Regions from separate parts of the Lysinibacillus sp. NPDC097279 genome, predicted to be linked through region 3. Evidence: predicted binding sites of a transcription regulator. Region 3 holds the regulator's gene; each other region holds the start of a gene.
What was found. The regulator LexA, encoded in region 3, represses DNA repair genes until DNA is damaged. The targets are predictions, from matches to a motif close to CGAACATATGTTCG.

Region 1 (7,671 bases), on a different contig from region 3:
AAGCTTAATCAAGATGACGCGAATATCTTGAGCCATTGCTACAAACATTTTGCGGTGATTTTCCGCCTGCTGTGCTTCCTTCGATAAATATTTTATTTTCCCAAGCTTCGTTACTCCGTCAACAAGCACTGCTACTTCCTCGCCAAATTCACGGACTAAATCATCTCGTGTAAATTCCGTATCTTCCACAACATCGTGTAAAAAGCCTGCTGCTACAGTTTCTGGATCCATTTGTAATTCAGCTAAAATACCCGCAACTTGCACTGGGTGAATAATATACGGTTCACCAGAGCTACGGAATTGCTCAATATGCGCATCTCTTGCCAATTCATATGCTTTTTTCACGAATGCGACATTTTCCTCATTCATGTAGGATTTGACTAAATCAAAAACGTCCTCAGGAGTCAAAATTTGCTCTTTCGCCATAACATGTCCACCTTGCTCGTCAAATTTTTCAGATTAGATATAAACTTAATTGTATAAAAAATAGAGGTCGATTGTAAAGGGACTGTGTCATATAGTTTAGATAATATCGTGAACACTTCGTATTAATGGGTTAAAAATACATTATTATAGATAAAAAGACCCTTCGTGAAGTCAATCATCTTCGCAAAGGGTCTTTCATTTACTAGTTAGTTTGCTTTGTTGTAAGCAACCGCAATTTTCGCACCAACTACTGCATTGTTTTTCACTAATGCAATGTTTGCATCAAGGCTCTTACCTTCTGTTAATTCTTTTACTTTGCCAAGTAAGAATGGCGTTACGTTTTTACCTTGAATTCCATTTTCTTCAGCTTCTTGTAACGCTTTTTCAATAATGCTAGTGATAAATTCGTGCTCAAGCGCTTCTGCTTCTGGAATAGGATTTGCAATCACTGCTCCACCTTGTAAACCTAAATCCCATTTAGCACGTAACATTGCTGCTACTTCTTCTGGAGTATCAAGCTTAAAGTTTACATCAAATCCACTTTGGCGTGTGTAGAATGCAGGAAGCTCTGGCGTGCCATAACCTACAACAGGTACACCTTTTGTTTCAAGATATTCAAGTGTTAAACCGATATCTAAAATAGATTTAGCGCCCGCACAAATAACAGCAACATTTGTTTGTGCTAATTCTTCTAAGTCAGCTGAAATATCCATTGTTGTTTCAGCACCGCGGTGCACACCACCGATACCACCTGTAACGAAAATTTCAATGCCAGCAAGCTCAGCACAAATCATTGTTGCAGCAACTGTTGTTGCACCTAATTTTTTCGTCGCTAATAAATAGCCTAGGTCACGGCGAGATGTTTTAGCAACACCTTGTGCATTCCCAAACATTTCAAGTTCTTCGTCAGATAAACCGATTTTAATTTTACCGTCAATTAACGCAATCGTTGCAGGCACTGCACCGTTGTCACGAATAATTTGCTCTACTTCACGTGCTGTTTGTACGTTTTGAGGATATGGCATACCATGTGAGATAATTGTTGACTCTAATGCAACAATTGGTAGTCCTTTTGCTTGTCCAGCTTTTACTTCTTCTGATAATACGATAAATTCTTTCATGTGTTATTCCTCCATTTCACTCTTTAACAATTCTTCTGATAATTCAGGTCTTACTGTGTACGGGGATGCCAGTGTATTTTTAGCATTTGTTAAGCCTGCATCAATACAAACATCAAGAGATTGTCCCCTTAACCAACTATGGATGACAGCACTTACAAAAGCATCACCAGCGCCCGTTACATCTTCAATTTTAGTTATTTCCTTAGCAGTAAAATGACTTGGTGTACTAGTTGCAGATGCAGCATAGACACCTTTGCTACCTGCCGTAATAATGACATGCTCGGCACCTAATTGAAGAATCTTTTGAATAGCTTTTTCATAGCTTGCATCGTTTTCAATTTTATGACCAACGATTGTTTCTGCTTCATCTGTGTTACAAATAAACCATGTAACCCCTTGCAATGTATCTGGTAATCGATTCATTTTTGGTGAAGATACAGGTACAATGACAAACGGAATAGCTCGCGCAATCGCTACTTGCTGGATGTAAGCGACCGTTTCTTTCGGGCAATTTAAATCCATAATAAAGCAGCCTGCATTCATCAGCATTGGCTCATATTTCTTCAATAAACTTGGCAATAACAAATCATAAACTTCCATGTTTGCAACAGCTAATGCAAGTTCACCTTGCTCGTCCATAATCGCAGTATAGGAACCAGTTGAAGCATCTGGTAACTGCTCGACATAGCGTAAATTCATAAATGATTCTGATGCTTCTTGGATTACTTGCCAATCCGCATCCTTTCCAGCTGTCGTGAGTAACGTCACCTCATGATTAAGTCGACCTAAATTTTCCGCAATATTACGACCAACCCCACCTACACTAAATGAGGAGCTAGCAGGATTAGAAGTTCCTAATTGCACGGTCCCTCTTACATGAAATTTCCGATCGAGATTAGCCCCGCCGATACAAATAATTTCATTTTCCTCAGGTAAAATATAAGCACGGCCAACAATCTTCCCTTGCTTCGTTAAGCTCGACACTAAGTTTGCAAGTACTGGACGTGACAGATTCATCTTATCTGCCATCTCTTGCTGAGACATAAACGGATTTTTACGAATTAAAGCCAGTACCGCTTGTTCTCTTTCATTCATAGCATCACCTTTTATTATATTTGTTTACATTATAAACTTTTGTTTGTATTTTGTCAAACATATCTCTTATTCACAATTACCTAACTGGTTTTACGGCAAAAAAATAGCACGCTAGAATACTTCCTAGCATACTATTTGTACTTTTTATGTCGTTTATACTATTATGTTCAATTCACTCTGTTCATTACAATCAGAGCAGTTATTTTAATGTGCTAGTTTATTCAGCGTTTGTTTTTTCACTATGATGACAAACAGGCTAGCTAAAACACAAAATACACCAGCTAAGAAAAATGCCCATGTGTACGAATTGAAAAATTTATAAATTAGACCTCCACCATACGCTGCTACTGCCGCACCTGCCTGATGGGATGCAAAAATCCAACCGTAAATAATACCGCTTTTTTGCGTGCCAAAAATTTGTCTTGATATATTAACTGTAGGCGGTACAGTAGCAATCCAATCTAATCCATAGAACGCAGTGAAAATAATAAGCAATGTGAGCGAACCTTGCATTAATGCATACGGCAATAAAACGAGAGAAGCTCCTCTTAAAAGATAATACCAAAACAGTAACCAGCGATTATCGAAGCGATCAGATAACCAGCCTGATAATGTTGTTCCAACTAAATTAAATATGCCCATAAACGATAAAAACGAAGCTGCCGTTACTAATGGAACACCGAAGCTAATACAATACGATACAAAATGCGTACCAATTAAACCACTCGTTGATAATCCACAAATAAAAAAACTACCTGCTAAAAGCCAAAATTCTTTCACTTTCACCGCAGTGAACAAACCATTAAAAGCAATAATGATTGGGTTTTTCTTTTCTACTATTACACTTTCCGATTTTTCCTCTTCAAGTCCATATGCAAGAACCCCAACATCCTTCGGTTTATTTTTCATAAACACTAAAATAATGAAAAACATAATGGCGCTTAACACCATGATTAAAACAATTGCCCATCGCCATGAGGAATTTTCGATAATCATTGCTAATATTGGCAGAAGAACTAATTGTCCTGTTGCAGTACTGGCCGTTAGTATCCCTAAAGCAAGCCCTCTTCTTTTTTCAAACCAATGATTCGCTACAAAGGGACTTAAAACGGTTAAAAAGAGACTCGCGCCTAGCCCAATAATAAAGCCCCAAATAATAATTAGTTGCCATGCTTGTTGCATTAACAATGTAAGCGATATACCTATCATTAATATTGTCATAGCAGCTAGCATCATTTTCTTTAATCCAAGAACTTCGAGTAATGCTGCCATAAATGGACCAGAAATGCCATATAAAAAAAGACTTATAGCAAAAGCCATTGCTATTACCGATCGGTCCCAGCCAAATTCATGTTCAAACGGGCCAATAAAAACACCTGATGAAGATAAAGTAATGCCTGCTACAATAATTGAAAAAAATGTTATCGATAAAATAAACCAACTGTAATGAATACGTTTCATAACGCCACCTACATTTCTTGAAAAATGTAAAACGAATGTTTTTAAATGAAAAAAGTTTAGAAAACCGTTATGCTAAAAATATATGTATATACATATATAATAATGACTTGCTAATTTAGATGTCAAGAAAATAATTCCATTTTAGTGTTACAATGTAATATAACGAAAAAAGAAAAGGAGATCTAGTTATGGAGACAAATTACACAGACATTGACTATACTCAAATTTGCGTATGTGCAAATCTTAGAAAAAAGACTAGGGCCGTAACACAGCTATATGATAAAGTACTTGAACCTACTCAATTAAAAGTTACTCAATACTCGATGCTAGCAAATATTGCCCGTCATAAAGCAGTTTCAGTAAGTCAACTAGGTGATATTCTATTACTTGATCAGACAACGATAACCCGTAATGTCAATCTATTGAAGAAAAACGGCTATGTGGATGTTATTCGTGATACACAAGATGGTCGAACAAAAATCATTTCCTTAACGGCTATTGGTATTGAAAAGCTAAAGGAAGCAACGCCTCTTTGGATGGAAATACAAGAAAAAATTATTCAAGATATTGGCCTCGACAAATATAAAGACTTTTATGAAACACTTAAAAAAATGCAAAAAGTATTGAAAACCTACGAATAACGGAATTTTTCAAATTGTTTGGGTGCCTGGCACTCAATAAATGAAAAGGCTGTCCCAATATATGGGACAGCCTTTTGCATTGATTAGTATTGAATTAACGTTTTCACGCTTAGATCGCCAAGTTTTGCACGACCGTTTAGTTCGTTTAGCTCGATTAGGAATGCGCAGCCAACAACTTCTCCACCTAATTGTTGAATTAAGCGAACAGTTGCCTCTACTGTACCACCAGTAGCTAATAAGTCGTCACAAATAAGCACTTTTTGACCTGGTTTGATGGCATCTTTATGCATTGTTAAAGTATCTTTACCGTATTCTAAACCGTAATCGGCACTAATTACTTCACGTGGCAATTTTCCTGGTTTACGAACTGGTGCAAAGCCAATTTCTAGTGCATAGGCAACTGGGCAACCAATAATGAAGCCACGAGCTTCAGGACCTACAATAATTTCTGCGCCAACTTCTTTAGCGTATTCAACGATTTGGTCTGTTGCATATTTGTAAGCTGGTCCATTATCCATAATTGTTGTAATATCTTTGAAGCTAATGCCTTCTTTTGGCCAGTTCTCAACTGTTGTCACGTATTGCTTTAAATCCATAGTTCTTGCTCCTCCTACGAAATTGTATTCGCATATAAATTTAATCGTTCATCAAACCATTGCTTTAACTCTATATATGGTGCATAGACAAGTTTTTGCTCTATTTCAATCTGTTCTGAACGTTGTTTGTAAGACGGCGCCTCCGTTAATGCCGTTTTCGGCACATTCACGTTGACAGTCGTCAGTCCACTCTCCATTCTAACAAAATTGAGCTCAAAAAACACCTGTGTCATAAATTTTAATGCTTCTAACGGCCAACCCGTATGCTTTGCTAAATCTGTTAGATGCATATCTAATGGAAATGCAGGACGTTGCTTTAAAAATTTATAGTACCAGGCAAATTGTTCACGTGTAGGCATTCCGTTGAAGTACTGGGAATCTGGCATATAAAAATGCGCATAAATACGGGAAGGTGCTGTTTTTTGTAATACATTTTCTAATAATTGAACGTTATGCGGTAAATCAAGCAACACAATGTAATTTGTTTGCTCTACATTGGACAGCTCTGCATCAACTAATTGTATTGGCACACCAAGCAATGAATGATAATAGCTAATTGTCTCAGGACGGAACGCATAAAAAACAGCTTCCTCCTTCGGCACTGTATGCAACCATCGAGATGTTTGACGAATTCCACGAATATCAAATAATTGCCACTCCGTCGTTTGCACATCTTCAATCATAAACTGTGGCTTTTTACGTCCTTGCCACTCATTTATTTGAAGGTCCCCAATAAACGAAACTTTAATGCCGTATGTCAGCTCATTGAACAAATGCCCTTTATTAAATCCTACACTATCCAATTTCTCTAAGCCGTCTGTTAATTCCATTTTAATGTGATTTTCAGCAGCGCCAATTTTACGCATTGATGCAATTTCCACATCCTCAAGCACATACACTGGCTTCGGGAAATCTGTGCCAAACGGGCCGAGCGTCGCAATTTCTTCAATCGCCTCCGCGGATATTTCATCTATTTTAAGCGGAATATCTATTGAAACAACTGGCGTTAATTGCTCTTCTGTTAAGCATTCCCTTGCCTGCGCATCCAATCGCGCTCGTAGTTCATCCACATGCTCTAATGGTAACGTCATACCTGCTGCCATCGGATGTCCACCGAAATGCGGTAAAATATCTCTATTTTTCGCCAATTCATTATATAAATGGAATCCTTCGATACTACGGGCAGATCCTTTAGCTGTCCCTTTCTCCAAGTCTAATGAAAGAACAATTGTTGGACGATAATAAAGTTCAACAAGTCTGGATGCCACAATACCTACAACACCAGCATTCCAGCCTTCACCTGCTACAACTAAAACAAGAGAGTCCCCTATTTTTTCATCTGCTTCAATGAAGGCAATCGCCTCATCTGTAATACTTTTCACAATATCTTTTCGCTCTGTATTACAGCCATTTAACTGCTTCGCTAAAGCTGTCGCCTTCGGTGCATCCTCTGCCATGAGTAATTCAACAGCTGGAGATGCTTCGCCTAGTCGTCCAACTGCATTTAGACGTGGTCCAAAATAAAAGCCAATCGTTTCTTCATTTATAGTGGCTTGCTCTGCACTTGCTACTTCACACATTGCTTGTATCCACGGGCTAAGTGAGCGTTTCATCTCTTCAATGCCACGTTTTACTAGGTAACGGTTTTCGTCAACTAAAGGTACTAAATCTGCAACGGTACCTATTGCCACAAACTCAAATAAATGGGTTGGCAGCTCCCCATAAAGGGCGTGCGCTAATTTAAATGCCACACCAACACCCGCTAGCTCACCAAACGGATAATGCCCTTCTGGTACGCGCGGGTGTAAAATGATATCCGCCTGTGGTAACTCTTCCCCAGGCTCATGGTGATCTGTCACAATGACATCCATCCCAAGTTCCTTAGCCACTCGAATCGGTTCAATACCTGAGATACCATTATCTACCGTTATAATTAATTGAATGCCCTCTTCATGAGCTTTACGAAATAATGCTTCGCTCGGACCATAGCCATGTAAGAAACGATTTGGAATTTTAAATGATACGTCCGCTCCAAGGTCTAGTAATACGTTGAGCATGACCGTCGTACTCGTCACACCATCTGCATCATAATCCCCATAAACTAAAATTTTCTCATTCTTTTCTAGCGCTTGCTGTATGCGCTCTACCGCTTCTGCCATACCATGCATTAAAAACGGATCATGTATATTTGCTTCTGTCATATTTAATAAGCTTTCTGCATCAGCTGATGTTGAACATCCTCGGGCAACCAAAATTTTCGCCGCAATTGCAGAAAGTTGTAAGTCATTTTGTAAAGTTTGTACAAGTTCGGCGTCTGGACGCTCGACCTGC
Region 2 (7,671 bases), on a different contig from region 3:
GTGCAAAGACCGATGCCAGTGCCACCACCTATTGTTATTCAACCGCCAGCACCGATGCCTATGCCAGAACCACAGATGATTCCAATACCGTTTCCGATGCCAATGCCGATGCCACAACAACAGCAACCGATGTGGGTGCCTCAGCCAGTAGAACTTAGCTGGAATCAACAATTAGTAATGCCGCAAGTGCAACAACCAGCACCCCCACCACCACCAGTAGCACAACCAGCACCGCCGCCACCACCACCGCCAGCACCAGCACCACCGCCGGTTCATATGGTACCACATATGCCAATGGTACCTCATTGCTCTAGCTGCCATCAGCCAATGCATCATCAAATGTGGTGGCATATGCCAATGCATCCACAAATAGATGCATATGCAATGCCACAGCAACAAATGCCATATGCTATGCCGCAACAGCCAATGCCAACATATGTAGAAGGTGCGAATTTCTTAGAATCGAGCTCATCACCATTCTTTAATGAGCCACAAATGCAGCCTCAATTTGAGCAGATGCCAATGATGCCGATGGGTCAAACTTGTGGTTGTGGTGCACAGCACGGAATGGGTCAAACTTGCGGATGTGGCGCACAGCACGGAATGGGTCAAACTTGCGGATGCGGTGCACAACATGGAATGGGCCAATCCTGTGGATGTGGTTCACAACCGGTAATGATGCCGAATTGGCAATATGATCATGGTCACTGCCCACCGCCATGCCCGCCACCATGTCCTTCAACTGGACCATGGGTTTCACCGAACTTTTTCCCAGGCGGGATGACGCCTTATCGATGGTAAAAAAGCGTACATTGTTGAGGAAGTAAAGCCGAATATTTGGAAGTATAAATATCGATCCAATCATTATTTTGTGAAACGAGCAAAGCAGTTAGAAATAGCAGATAAGGTGAGGGTAATTCATCGCCAACTTGGGCGAATAGAGCCCTCCCTCGTCCTGCCTTTAGTAAAAAGTGATGATGAGCAACTTATCGTTCAAATGTGGCAAGAGGGAAGCCACAGTGCGAATTTCGCGCATAAAAAAGATAGAGAACAATCTTTAAAGTTATTAAATACGTTACATGATACAAATCAAAAAATTGCGTGGCAACGAGTGCCAGGTCTGTATACCTTTTCACAGCTATTAAAATGGCAAATGCGTCATATCCGTTTTAAAAGTAGACGAAATGAATTCAGAACATTTTTAACGAGAGAAGAAGTGGATCAAATCATTCATTTTAGTGAAAAGGCATTGCAGTTAATGGAACAAGAAAATGTGCCAGAAAAAGACCTTACGTTGCTACATGGGGATGTCGTACATCATAATTTTTTATGGTGTTCAGATGGAGAATTACGTTTAATCGATTTTGATCTTGCTCATCTTGGTGAAGCCGATGATGAATATATATTATGGCTGCATCGTGTGTTGCCAGCAGTAGATTATAATATTGATAGTATTTTAAACGAATTACCAGACCTTCAACGATTAGATAAAAGAAAGTTACATCGTTTAAAGTTTCCAAATGAGTTATTGAGAGAGTGGCTATTTGCTGTAGATTTGCCATTAGAACAACAGCTAGTATTTTTAGATTATTTAATACCGTTTACGAAGCGCGCCCTAACATACTGGCCAAAACTGTGGTACGATATTGATAGAGTGATGAAGAAATGACCGTCCCCGAGGCGGTCATTTTTGCATGTGAACGGTACTATCGCCATTTATATAGTCGAGCATTCGTTCGCTATATGCTATAATCGAAGACGATGAATGTGAGGGATTTTACATGTATGATTATTTAAAAGGACAAGTAGTGCGTATTACGCCTGAGTATATTGTGCTTGAGCAACAAGGGATTGGCTGGCAGTTGAATACACCTAATCCATTTGCATTTCGTGCGTCCGCTGTCGAACAACAAATTTATGTACATCTACATGTTCGCGAAGATGCACAATTGCTATATGGCTTTCCGAATTTAGATCAACGAGAGCTGTTCCGTAAATTAATTTTAGTATCAGGCATTGGACCAAAAGGTGCGCTTGCGATTTTAGCGACTGGCAACCCACAACAAGTCATCAGTGCCATCGAACGAGAAGATGAAGCATTTTTAGTGAAATTTCCTGGTGTGGGGAAAAAGACAGCACGCCAAATGATTCTAGATTTAAAAGGCAAACTTGGTTCATTACTGGACTCAATTGAGTTGCCTAGCACTGAGGATGAATTACCGTTATTTGGCGTTAATCCGTATAAGCATGAACTAGAAGAAGCCATTCTAGCATTAATGGCGCTTGGCTATTCGGAAAAAGAACTTGATAAAATCCGACCGCTTCTTGAAGATAATGACAAGCTGGAAACAACAGATGCCTATATGAAACAGGCATTACAGCTTCTACTAAAGTTAAAATAATGAAAGGGGGGCACGTACATGTCAGAGCGCATGATAGCAAGTGAAGCAGGCAGTTATGATGAACAATTTGAATTATCTTTAAGACCGCAACGATTAGCTCAATATATTGGGCAGCATAAGGTTAAAGAGAACTTACAAATTTTCATTGAAGCGGCGAAGCTTCGGCAGGAAAGTTTGGATCATGTACTATTATATGGTCCTCCTGGATTGGGAAAGACGACATTAGCCGCGATTATTGCAAATGAAATGAATGTTAATGTTCGTATGACGAGTGGTCCTGCCATTGAACGTCCAGGAGATTTAGCCGCGATTTTAAGCTCACTGGAACCAGGAGATGTTTTATTTATTGATGAAATTCATCGTCTTCCTCGTGCCATTGAAGAGGTACTTTATCCTGCAATGGAGGACTTTTGTCTAGACATCGTTGTTGGAAAGGGCCCTGAAGCGCGTTCTGTCCGTCTAGATTTGCCACCCTTTACACTTGTGGGAGCAACTACAAGGGCGGGGGCGTTGTCAGCGCCACTCCGAGATCGATTCGGTGTTTTGCTTCGTCTTGAATTTTACGACGATATCTCACTAGCTGAAATTGTAGTTAGGAGCGCACATTTATTTGACGTCAATATAGAACAAATAGCCGCAGGTGAAATGGCAAGGCGCTCTCGTGGGACACCTCGTATCGCAAACCGTTTACTAAAACGAGTGCGAGATTATGCACAAGTGCTTGGAGATGGTATGATAACGGAGGACCTTGCCAAGCAAGCGCTAGAACTTTTACAGGTTGATCCTAGAGGGCTTGACCATATTGACCATAAACTTGTGACCAATATGATTGAGCGCTTCCGTGGTGGCCCAGTAGGCTTAGATACACTTGCTGCCTCCATAGGTGAAGAACGAGTGACGATAGAAGATGTGTACGAGCCTTATTTAATGCAAATAGGCTTTATTCAACGTACACCGCGTGGACGTGTTGCAACGCATCTTGCTTACGAACATTTTGGATATGATTATCCACAACAATCATAAAAGAAGGAAGTTTTTTTAATGCGTGTAGAAGATTTTGATTTTGAATTACCAGAGGAGCTCATCGCACAAACGCCACTTGTCGATCGTACGGCGAGTCGTTTAATGGTCGTGACACCCGGCTCAGAAAAAGTTGAGCATCAGCATTTTGCTCATATATTAGAGGAGCTTCATGCTGGAGACTGTCTTGTTTTAAATGATACAAGAGTATTACCAGCACGTTTAATGGGTGTGAAAGAGGAAACTGGCGCACATATCGAAGTATTGCTATTAAAGCAAACAGCAGGTACTGATGAATGGGAAACACTTGTAAAGCCAGCAAAGCGTGTTAAAGTGGGGACAGTTGTGACATTTGGAGACGGTTTACTAACAGCTACTTGTACAGCTGAGCTAGACCATGGTGGCCGCATGTTTGAATTTAAATACGACGGTATTTTTTATGAAATTTTAGAGCAACTTGGAGAAATGCCATTGCCTCCTTATATTCGCGAAAAACTAGATGACAGTGAACGTTATCAAACTGTATATGCGAAAGAGCGTGGCTCGGCAGCAGCCCCAACAGCAGGTCTTCATTTTACGCAGGAACTATTAGAACAAGTTCGTGCAAAAGGTGTGGAAATTGTTTTTATAACGCTACATGTGGGTCTTGGCACATTCCGTCCAGTGAGTGTGGACTCTATAGAAAATCATGAAATGCATGCTGAATTTTATAGTGTAACAGAAGAAGCCGCTGCTACAATCAACCGAGTGAAAGCAAATGGTGGTAGTGTGATAGCTGTTGGTACGACATCTACTCGTACGCTCGAAACAATCGGCTCTAAGTATGGAGAAGTACGTGCAGAGCAAGGTTGGACATCTATTTTTATTTATCCAGGCTATAAATTTACGGTAGTAGATGGGTTAATTACCAACTTCCATTTACCGAAATCGACATTAGTAATGCTCGTTAGTACACTTGCGACAAAGGATACGATTTTAAGCGCATATAATCAAGCGGTAGAAGAAAAATATCGCTTCTTTAGCTTTGGAGACGCAATGTTTATACGTCCGAGTACAATTCGTAAATAATGTTTTATAAACATTTAGGCAGTTGAATGTGAACATGGATTCTTCTTTAGAAGAATCGAAAAATCGGAGTACTGTTTTTACTTTAGATAAGAGAGGATATATTATTTTATGACACAACCAGCAATTCGGTATGAATTACTTCATACATGTAAGCAAACAGGAGCACGACTAGGTATTGTGCACACACCACATGGCTCTTTTGAAACACCAGCATTTATGCCTGTGGGGACTCAAGCGACGGTTAAAACGATGTCTCCTGAGGAATTAAAAGAAATGAATGCGGGCATTATTCTTTCAAATACGTACCATTTATGGCTTCGTCCAGGTAATGATATTGTCAAAGAAGCAGGTGGCTTGCATAAATTTATGAACTGGGATCGCCCAATTTTAACGGATTCAGGTGGCTTCCAAGTGTTTTCATTGAGTCAATTCCGTAAAATTGAAGAAGAAGGTGTCCATTTCCGTAACCATTTAAATGGAGATAAGCTGTTTTTAAGTCCAGAAAAGGCAATGGAAATTCAAAATGATTTAGGTTCAGATATCATGATGGCATTTGATGAATGTCCACCTTACCCAGCGACATATGACTATATGCTGAAATCAGTAGATAGAACGACACGTTGGGCAAAGCGATGCAAGGAAGCGCATGCTCGTCCAGAAGATCAAGGCTTATTCGGTATTATTCAAGGTGGGGAATTCGAGGAATTACGTCGTCGCTCTGCGGAAGCGCTAGTAGAGCTAGATTTTCCTGGTTATGCAATAGGAGGCTTATCTGTTGGCGAACCTAAAGATGTGATGAACCGAGTGTTAGAGTTTACGACACCGTTAATGCCATCTAATAAGCCACGTTATTTAATGGGAGTTGGATCTCCAGATTCTCTTATTGACGGCGCTATTCGAGGAATTGATATGTTTGACTGTGTACTACCAACTCGAATTGCACGAAATGGAACATTAATGACGTCTGAAGGCCGTTTAGTCGTGAAAAATGCAAAATATGCACGTGATTTCGGTCCAATCGATCCAAACTGTGATTGCTACACATGTAAAAACTATTCTCGCGCGTATGTACGTCATTTAATTCGTACAGAAGAGACATTCGGTATTCGTTTAACTTCTTACCATAACTTACATTTCTTACTGAAGCTTATGGAGCAAGTGCGTGAGGCTATTCGTGAGGATCGCCTAGGAGATTTCCGTGAAGAATTTTTCGAGAAGTATGGTTTTAATGGCCCGAATGCTAAAAACTTCTAATACTGGAATATAACTTAGCGAAAATTTACCTAATATAGAAAAACTATTATTAATATAGAAAAATTTTGGGCTTGTTCATCGCTTTTTTAGGGTGAAATAGTCTATACTAAAAAAGTGAGATTTGGAAAGGGGGCTAGCAATTTGAATATGGAATCAATATTAGGTTTTGCACCGATCATTCTAATGTTCGTGGCAATGTGGTTCATTTTAATCCGTCCTGCTAAAAAGAGACAGCAAGAAACACAAAATATGCAAAGTAGCTTACAGCGCGGCGATAAAATTATTACAATCGGTGGCTTGCATGGTGTTATCGACTCAATTGAGGACACAGCTGTCACATTAGTTATCGCTGATAATGTTCGCGTTAAATTTGACCGTCAAGCAATTGGACGTGTCGTAAATGACCAAGTATAATGTTATAAGGCGTTGTCCCAAATAATTTTTGGACAACGCCTTTGCAATTTTTTAAGCTATGTCGAAATGTGTATTTTTGACACAGCTTTTTTTGTATAAAAAGTAACTGATACGGTCACCTTGATATAGATGGGGGTGTCTGTATGGAAGAATATTTAACAATAATTTTTAGAACATGCTTTTTATATGTGTTTATACTTATCGTTTTTCGTTTAATGGGTAAACGTGAAGTCGGTGAATTATCTGTCATCGACTTAGTCGTGTTCGTATTAATTGCGGAAGTTGCTGCCTTTGCACTTGATGATTACGACAACCCGTTATTTAATGCTATATTACCGATTATTATTTTGCTCTTTATTCAAATATTGAGTGCTTATTTATCGTTAAAAAATAAAAAAATACGTGATTTAGTTGACGGTGAACCAGCATTGCTCGTAAAGGATGGGATTATCCAAGAAAGCGAAATGAGGAAACAGCGCTATAATTTGGATGATCTATGTCAACAAATACGAGAAAATGGCATCGCTTCTGTTACGGAAATTGCTTTTGCTTACTTAGAGCCTTCTGGCAACCTTTCCGTTTATAAAAAGGATGAGAAGGCATTTATCTATCCACTTATCATTGATGGAGATATTCAAGATAGACATTTAAAGATTATTCATAAAGATGAAGAATGGTTAATGACTGAGTTAGCTAAAAATAATATTCTGGATAGTAGTACAGTGTTCTTCTGTATATGGGAGGATGAGCGACTTCATATTCAATTAAAGGAATTTTAAACCTTCTTGGCTAATTTACGTATATAGTGGAAATCTGTAAAGCGTAATTGATTGGTCATTAATAATAGCGTAAATAATAAAAATAATGTAACACAGCTACTTAAAAGCAATGGCAGTGGCATAATTTGCATGAAGAAATATTGGGCAATACAAACCACAATAAAACAACTATACGGTACAACAAACATACGGAAGCCTGCGCGTAAATTTTTACGTTGTCTTACCGTAGCAATATGCAAGAATGATGTTAGTAAAACACCGAAGCCAATTGCTACAACAGCACCTTTTTCTTGTATCCCAGGTTGAGAGGCCAGTACAAACATAACGAATAGTTTGCCGAGGCCTCCGTATATCGAATTCATCATCGCGGCACGGGCTTCACCAACCGCTTGTAAAATCGAATGTAATGGACTTTGAATATAATAAAAATAAAAAATTGGTGCTAAAATTTTCACATAGCCTCTATTTTCTTCTAAGTGAAATAATTTCATTGCTAAGTCATCACCGTGAACGAAAAAATACGTAGCAGCGAAGCAACCGACCAATGAAGATAAGCGCAAGGAAACAGATATACGTTCCTGTAAAAGAGCGTTATGTTGCCGAGCGACTGCATCACTCACTGCTGGAATAAGGACAATGGAGAGTGCAGTGGATACAAAGGCTGGGAATAATAGCAGGGGCACTAAAACACCTGAAATAACCCCATATAATATAGTCGCAGCAGAAGCAGTCAA
Region 3 (7,671 bases):
AAGGAATAGATGGTACTTTTTCAATCGAATTAGAGGGTAATGATTGGGTAATAACTTGGAGCAAATTCGATAAAATAAAAGATACTAAGAAATATAATTTTAATACAACAGATAAAATTAAAGAAACTGCATTAAAAAATAGTTTAGATAAAAAAGATACAACAGAAGAGAAAAAAGATTAACCCTCCCAACTCACTCAGAAGCGTAGCCAAAACTGCGCTTCTGGTTGGGAAATGGATGGTTAATTGTTTAGACACTTCATGCAGTCAAAAGGAGGCATCTTTTCACATGTTTAAAAAGAAAAAGAATTCGCATGTGTCGATTGAGATAAAGGATTATGTTTTGCGTGCGCTTGTGGCAAAAGGTGCTGATCCATCGCAGTGGAAGGGCTATGAGTTGCCATTGGCGCAAGGAATAGTCGAAGGTTCCATCATTAATGATGAAATCGCATTGTTTGAAATGATGAAAACGCATGTTGCTAAATGGGCAGGCAAAAAGCAAAATGCGCGTATTTTTGTGCCTGATACTTCTGTGTTGCTAAAAAGTTTTGAGCATCCGCATGATGTGGAGTCAAAAGAGTTGAAAAGCTACGCGGAAATGGAGCTTGGGCAAACGATACATTTACCATTTCACGAGCCCCTTATAGATGTTTATGATCCAACACCGAATGATGGGCAAGCAATGTTATTTGCGGCGCCATCAGAAGAAGTAAATAAAACGATTGGCTTGTTGCTCGATGTTTCGCTAGAACCGCAAGCTGCCGATATTCGAGCATTGTGTAATATTCGTCTATTAGAGCATATGAATTTACTTGAAATGGACAGAACTTATTTAATAGCAGATTGGTCGATAAACGAATTGTCGATTAGCATTTATTCGTATGGGCAACTAGAGTTTTTACGCTATCAATCGTTTGAGACAAATTTAGCAAAATGGCAACCAAAAGAACAGGAAGAGTTTAGCTACTCATTTCATTTAATCGATGATCAAGACAATTATCAATTGACACTAACGGATCAAATTCTTGAAATTGATCGTATTATGAACTTTTTTAAATTCTCGTTACATAAAGGTGAGAAAAGTGTAGATGATATTTTCCTTTTAGGCGATAATCCATTATTGCCTACGATTACTGAGTTTTTAAGTAATAATTTTACGATGCCTATTACTGTGTTAAATGATGACATGGTGCAAAAATCATTCCCTCAATTTTCAGAGAAGTTTGCGAGTCTCATAGGGCTGGCTTTGAAGGAGGTACACTGATGGTACCTGAAATAAACCTCTTACCGAATTTAGAAAAACAGAAATCAGCACCAATACTGTTATATATAGTTATTATTGTACTCGTTAGTATCGTTTTAGCATTCATGATAATTCAATATTTTCAGGCGAGAGGCGAGGTAGCGACATTAAATGCACAGGAAATAGAGCTGACGGCACAGCAAGAAAAACTACAAATTGAATTAGATGGTATACGGAATATGAACGCAGGCTCGCTTGAGCAATCGGTTCAATTTGTCCATCATGTCTCTTATCCTGTGACACCTTTAATTGATGAGACGCAAGTGTTGTTGCCAGAGCAGACATATTTACGCAATTATAAATTTAATGAAACAACTATAGAAATTACCGCAGATTTTGAAACGATGTCAGCTATTTCAAACTATCTTGATAGCCTAAACGTAAGCCCTTATTTCACGGATATTCAAGTTGGAACAATTGAAAATTTTGAGTTATCGATTGGAGAGCAAAACGAAAGTAATTCGAAAGATAAGTATCAGGAAATACCGCGTTATTCGGTAACCATCACGTTGGCAATTGATTTTATTTATTTGGCTGGAGGTAGAGAATCATGACAAGCAGCAAAAACTCAGCGATTCTTCTGCTTACCGCATTAATCGCAGCCCTGTTATTTGCACTCTATTACTATCTATTAACACCTAAATTGGAAGAGGTAGAGGCGAAGGAACGAGATGTTCGTGCACTGCAACAAGAAATTGCAACAATCCAGGAGCAAATTACGGCATTAGATACGGTACAGCAATCACATGGTGCAAGTGTGCTATCTTTGCGTAAAAAGGTACCTCAAACTCGTGCCATTGAAGGAGTCATCCGAAATATCGAAGAAATAGAAGCAGTAACAGGAACACGGGTTGAAGCTGTAGAATTTAATAATTATGATTCACTCGTGATGGACTCTTCGATTATTGACCCAAACTCGCCAGCAAATGAGGAGCAAGCGGTCACAGCACAACAACCTACTGAAAATAGCGAGCAAGCAGATAGTGAAGAAGGGGATAATGCATTACCAACCTCTACTATTGCTAAAGAATCATTACCAGCAGAGTTGAAGCTAGTGACATTTAGTATTGATGTCGTCGCTATTGATACGAAGACTATGCTTGAATTTTTAAAGGAAATTGAAAAAATTGAACGTGTGATGAAGATCGACACATTGGATATTACCTTAACTGGGGAAGAGGTTGTATTTGAGGAGGATGCAGATTCATCCATTAAAGCTACCGTTCAGGTAACAACCTTCTATTATGAGGGTGAACAATGATGTAATGGCGCGCATACTCCAACGTATGGGCGCTATGTTAGTTTAGGAGGCAATAAAAATGGAAATGGCTTATACAATACTAGTATTCGTATTTGGACTAGTTTTTGGATCGTTTTTTAATGTTGTAGGCTTACGTGTGCCGCTAAAGGAGTCGATTGTTAAGCCGCCATCGCATTGTACAAGCTGTCAAAGACAACTAACCGTAATTGATTTAGTGCCAGTTTTGTCTTATGTTTTTTTAGCAGGTAAATGTCGGCGTTGTGGGCAAAAAATTTCTTGGATTTATCCGCTAATGGAGTTGCTCACAGGCGTATTATTTGCCTTTTCATATTGGCAACTGGGCTTTAGTGAGGAGTTTGTCGTAGCGATACTATTCATTTCATTATTAATAATCCTTGTTGTATCGGATTTTGCATATATGCTTATTCCTGATAAAGTGCTGTTGTTTTTTTTACCTTTACTAGCTATTGGGCGTGTGCTATCACCATTAACGCCGTGGTGGGATAGTATCGTAGGTGCCGTTGTTGGCTTTGGCATATTATATTGTATTGCTGTTGTATCACGCGGTGGTATGGGTGGAGGCGATATTAAATTATTCTTTTTGCTTGGACTTGTACTTGGTACAATAAATACATTATTGACATTATTTGTAGCAGCGGTAATTGGTATGATAGTCGGCATAATCGTGCTTAAAGTACGACAACAAGGGCGAAAAACGCCGATTCCATTTGGACCATCGATTGCTTTAGCTGCAGTTATCGTGTATTTCTATGGGGATGTCATCATTGATTGGTATGTAGGATTATGGTAAGGGGGTATATGGATGAAACCGATTATTGGTATTACTGCATTTGCAGAGGATGATTTATCGTCAAGATTGAATATAGCCTATAGCAAAAGTGTTATTGAAGCTGGTGGCATTCCGCTTATTATTCCACTTGGGGTAGAGGAGGATGTAGCACAAATTTTATCGCTAACAGATGGCTTATTATTATCTGGTGGGCAAGATGTTCATCCATTTGAATTTGGCGCTGAGCCATTACCGAAGCTCGGACAAATACATCCAGAACGTGACAAGGTCGAGCTTGCTTTAATTCATGCGGCCTTTACGAGGAAAATGCCGATTTTGGGGATTTGCCGTGGCATGCAAATACTGAATGTTGCGTTAGGTGGAACTTTGTACCAAGATATTGATAGCGAATATCATAGTACTAAGCTGTTAAAACATACGCAACAAGCAGCTCGCGGTGTAGCGACCCATTATGTGCAAATAACACCTGATACGTTGTTACAATCAATTATCGAGGAAGAAAAAATTGCTGTGAATTCTTTTCATCATCAAGCTGTGAATGTATTAGCAGAAAAGCTAATCGTTGCAGCAAAATCGAGCGATGGTCTAATCGAAGCGTTCGTTCATGAAGAATACCCGTTTTGTTTAGCAGTACAGTGGCATCCTGAAGAACAAGCAATTGTAGGCGATTTAGCTGCACAGAAGCTTTTTGCCGCCTTCACTAGTGAGAGCTTAAAATATAAAAGAGAAGCGTGAGTGCTTCTCTTTTTTGTTTGCTAAGTATGAGAATGCCTTAATGTACACGGCGATATAAGCCGACAACTTGTCCTAAAATCGAAACTTGGTCTACAATTATTGGTTCCATTGTAGCGTTTTCTGGTTGTAAGCGGAAATGATTTCTTTCCTTAAAGAAGCGTTTAACGGTTGCCTCATCCTCTTCTGTCATTGCGACAACAATATCACCGTTATCAGCTGTAGCTTTTTGTTTGACGATGACTAAATCTCCATCAAAAATGCCCGCCTCGATCATCGATTCTCCCATAATTTCTAACATAAATAGCTGATCTTCACTAGTACCGTAAATATCAGGTAAAGGGAAATATTCGTCGATATTTTCGATGGCTGTAATAGGTGATCCAGCTGTCACTTTACCAACAAGCGGTACGTGGATGACACTTTGCTTTTGAATCGAATCTTCTGGTTCTAAAATTTCAATGGCACGTGGCTTAGTAGGATCACGTCGAATAAAGCCCTTTTGCTCTAAACGAGCTAAATGTCCATGAACCGTTGAACTTGATGCAAGTCCAACTGCCTCACCAATTTCACGTACAGATGGCGGATAACCTTTTGCACGTACTTCTTCTTTGATAAACGCTAGTATATCCTCTTGTCTTTTCGAAACTTTTTTCATGATTGCTCACCTCTTTTTTTATATTATTCTTCTTACTATCTTCTTACTAGATAGTATAGCAGAATGCGAACACTTATGCAAACATAGGTTCGAAAAGTGTTTGACAAAAACGTCTGTTCGCTTTATCATAAGAACATACATTCCGAACAAACATTCTAAAAAGGGGTTATGATGAATGAATTGGTTTAAAAAAAATACACATATTTCAATTTTATTAGGCGCATTTTTACTATTTGCAGGTTATCTTGTGATAACTGATCCTGGAGACATTACTTACACTGAAATTAATATCGAACATGGCGATAGCTTATGGTCGTTAGCAGAGCAATACCGTGGTAAAATGGGTACGGATGACTGGATAAAACTTGTGAAAGCCGAGAACGAATTACATAGCGTGAAAATAGTTGCAGGAAAATCACTCGTTATACCAGTAGTGGGTGACAATAAGATACCCACCAATTCAATTGAAATTGCGAGAAGTGAAAGATGATGAATAAACAAAAAACGGCAGTTATTTACTGCCGTGTGAGTACCGAAAAAGAGACACAAAGTTCTTCATTGGAGCGACAACAAGAGGAATTACTGCGGTATGCTAAAGAACAAAGCTACGATGTGAAAAATGTTTTTTTGGATAAGCATAGTGGGTATGATGTTGAGCGCGAAGGATTGCTTGAAATGCTCGATTTTATTAAAGAAAAAGAAATAGATGCATTATTTGTGCAGGATGAAACACGTTTAGGGCGTGGTAATGCACGAATGGCTGTACTTCATTTATTGCAAAAAACGGAAACAGATGTTTTTTCCATGCGTGATGCAGGGCCAGTACAATTAAATGAGATGGATACGATGTTACTCGAAATTTTAGCGATTGTTGAGGAATATCAACGTAAAATCCATAATGCGAAAATTCGTCGTGGCATGCGCCGTGCAGTAGAAAATGGCTATCGTCCTGAAAACAACCTTTCCAATCGCGGCAATCCGAATGGTCAGGAGCGTAAGGAAGTGCCAATAGAAGAAATTGTGAAGCTTCGCAATCGGGGCTTTACTTATGAGGAAATTGCTACGACACTTAGAGGTCTTGGCTTCGATGTAAGTAAAGCAACCGTACATAGGCGATATCAAGAATATCAAGAAAGGTTAGCGGGCGATTAATTTGCACTGCTAATCTTTTTTTATGGGTAAAAACGCTCCTGAATATGATAGATAGTATGAATTAATTTTCCATTAAAGCTAGCCATTCTTCTTGTAAAATAGCGTAATAGTATTCATCCCACCAATCGTCACCATATGGAATACATTTTTTAAAGTATCCTTCACGGCGCATACCGATTTTCTCCATCACACGGTAGGAGGCAATATTTTCGGGCTGGCAAGTTGCAATAATTCTATGAAGCTTCATTGTGGTAAACCCGTAATCCAATAGGGCGTGCGCTGCTTCTGAAGCGTAGCCTTGACGATAATATGCAGGATTCAACACCCATCCAATTTCATATGTATGCTCGCCAAAGTAGGGATGGAAAACTAGATGCCCAATGACTTGTGACTGATCATGCAAAACAATAGCAAAATGCTGTGCTTGCTCACCGCTATTATCAGTTATAAATTTTTGTACCTGCTCTTCAGAGAGAACACCTTCAGGCATGTAGTGCATTACCGTTTTATCGGACATATAGCTATAAACCGCTTGCAAATCATGTGCTTCAAATTTGCGGATATGTAATCGCTTAGTTGTAATGTTCACCTTATTTCCTCCAGTAAATTGTATATTTTTTTCCTTGTATAATTAGTTATACACGACTAACATCTGGAATTCATGTAAATTATGGCTAAGAAGTGTTTTTAAGGGTTGGTATAACTGCATTTTAAGGGAAACCATGCTATACTTTGCATACTGAAGTAATAAAGGTATTGAAAGGTGTGTAACAATGTTATCAAAAGAAAAAATTAACCGAATTAATGAATTAGCAGCAAAAGCGAAAGCAGGCAATTTAACTGAGGAAGAGGCGAAAGAGCGCACTTCTCTTCGCAAAGAATATTTAGATACATTTAGAGCGTCAATGCGTGATACGATTGAAAATGTTAAAATTGTTGATGAAGAAGGTAATGACGTTACACCTGAAAAGGTGAAACAAGCGAAAAAAAATAAATTCTTAAATTAATATGTCACATTTAACCGAGCGCTAGAAAAGTGAATTTTCTATTGTTATAGCTAGATAATATTCGTTGTTCGTTCTTACATTTTTAATTGCAAGTTACAGAATGATGATAAAGTATGACATAAATCTTAAATAGTATAACAAAAGCATTGTTTTCTAAGACAATGTTGACTAAACTGTAGTAGAACAATATATAGGACGAGAAAGGATGTCACAACATAATGACTCAACATGCGGATCAACTAGCGATTAATGCTATCCGAACATTGTCAATTGATGCAATTGAAAAAGCAAATTCAGGTCACCCAGGCTTACCGATGGGGGCAGCGCCAATGGCTTACACGCTTTGGACAAAACAACTTCGCCACAATCCGGCTAATCCAAAGTGGTATAACCGCGATCGTTTCGTACTTTCAGCAGGTCACGGCTCTATGCTTTTATATAGCCTACTTCACCTTGGAGGTTACGGCCTTCCAATGGAAGAAATTCAAAACTTCCGTCAATGGGATTCATTAACTCCAGGACATCCAGAATACGGTCATACTGTTGGAGTAGAGGCAACTACAGGTCCTCTTGGACAAGGTATTGCCATGTCAGTTGGTATGGCAATGGCAGAGCGTCATTTAGCAGCTACTTATAATAAACAAGGACATGATATTGTCGATCACTATACATTTGCACTTTGTGGCGATGGTGACTTAATGGAAGGTGTTGCAGCTGAAGCCATTTCATTAGCTGGTCACTTAAAACT

Region 1: a site for LexA is predicted at 2,675-2,688, ahead of ACIQ1H_RS01745 (carbohydrate kinase). Genes of this name have one in related genera too.
Region 2: a site for LexA is predicted at 1,726-1,739, ahead of ruvA (Holliday junction branch migration protein RuvA). Genes of this name have one in related genera too.

Annotation. Positions count from the first base shown of each region.
Region 1 covers NZ_JBIWDA010000001.1:370,233-377,903, reverse strand. Annotated here, with positions in the region: gene ACIQ1H_RS01755 (RelA/SpoT family protein) at 1-426, opposite strand, end outside; gene ACIQ1H_RS01750 (pseudouridine-5'-phosphate glycosidase) at 633-1,547, opposite strand; gene ACIQ1H_RS01745 (carbohydrate kinase) at 1,551-2,642, opposite strand; gene ACIQ1H_RS01740 (MFS transporter) at 2,847-4,103, opposite strand; gene ACIQ1H_RS01735 (MarR family winged helix-turn-helix transcriptional regulator) at 4,292-4,744, shown strand; gene ACIQ1H_RS01730 (adenine phosphoribosyltransferase) at 4,828-5,340, opposite strand; gene recJ (single-stranded-DNA-specific exonuclease RecJ) at 5,355-7,671, opposite strand, start outside.
Region 2 covers NZ_JBIWDA010000001.1:351,431-359,101, forward strand. Annotated here, with positions in the region: gene ACIQ1H_RS01635 (LysM peptidoglycan-binding domain-containing protein) at 1-801, shown strand, start outside; gene ACIQ1H_RS01640 (phosphotransferase) at 908-1,669, shown strand; gene ruvA (Holliday junction branch migration protein RuvA) at 1,782-2,402, shown strand; gene ruvB (Holliday junction branch migration DNA helicase RuvB) at 2,421-3,425, shown strand; gene queA (tRNA preQ1(34) S-adenosylmethionine ribosyltransferase-isomerase QueA) at 3,444-4,490, shown strand; gene tgt (tRNA guanosine(34) transglycosylase Tgt) at 4,599-5,744, shown strand; gene yajC (preprotein translocase subunit YajC) at 5,892-6,158, shown strand; gene ACIQ1H_RS01670 (DUF421 domain-containing protein) at 6,302-6,937, shown strand; gene ACIQ1H_RS01675 (putative polysaccharide biosynthesis protein) at 6,934-7,671, opposite strand, start outside.
Region 3 covers NZ_JBIWDA010000002.1:469,077-476,747, forward strand. Annotated here, with positions in the region: gene ACIQ1H_RS12355 (prepilin-type N-terminal cleavage/methylation domain-containing protein) at 1-182, shown strand, start outside; gene pilM (type IV pilus biogenesis protein PilM) at 289-1,263, shown strand; gene ACIQ1H_RS12365 (PilN domain-containing protein) at 1,263-1,856, shown strand; gene ACIQ1H_RS12370 (potassium transporter) at 1,853-2,563, shown strand; gene ACIQ1H_RS12375 (prepilin peptidase) at 2,622-3,374, shown strand; gene ACIQ1H_RS12380 (gamma-glutamyl-gamma-aminobutyrate hydrolase family protein) at 3,387-4,109, shown strand; gene lexA (transcriptional repressor LexA) at 4,147-4,764, opposite strand; gene yneA (cell division suppressor protein YneA) at 4,940-5,254, shown strand; gene ACIQ1H_RS12395 (YneB family resolvase-like protein) at 5,251-5,916, shown strand; gene ACIQ1H_RS12400 (GNAT family N-acetyltransferase) at 5,978-6,505, opposite strand; gene ACIQ1H_RS12405 (DUF896 domain-containing protein) at 6,690-6,923, shown strand; gene tkt (transketolase) at 7,142-7,671, shown strand, end outside.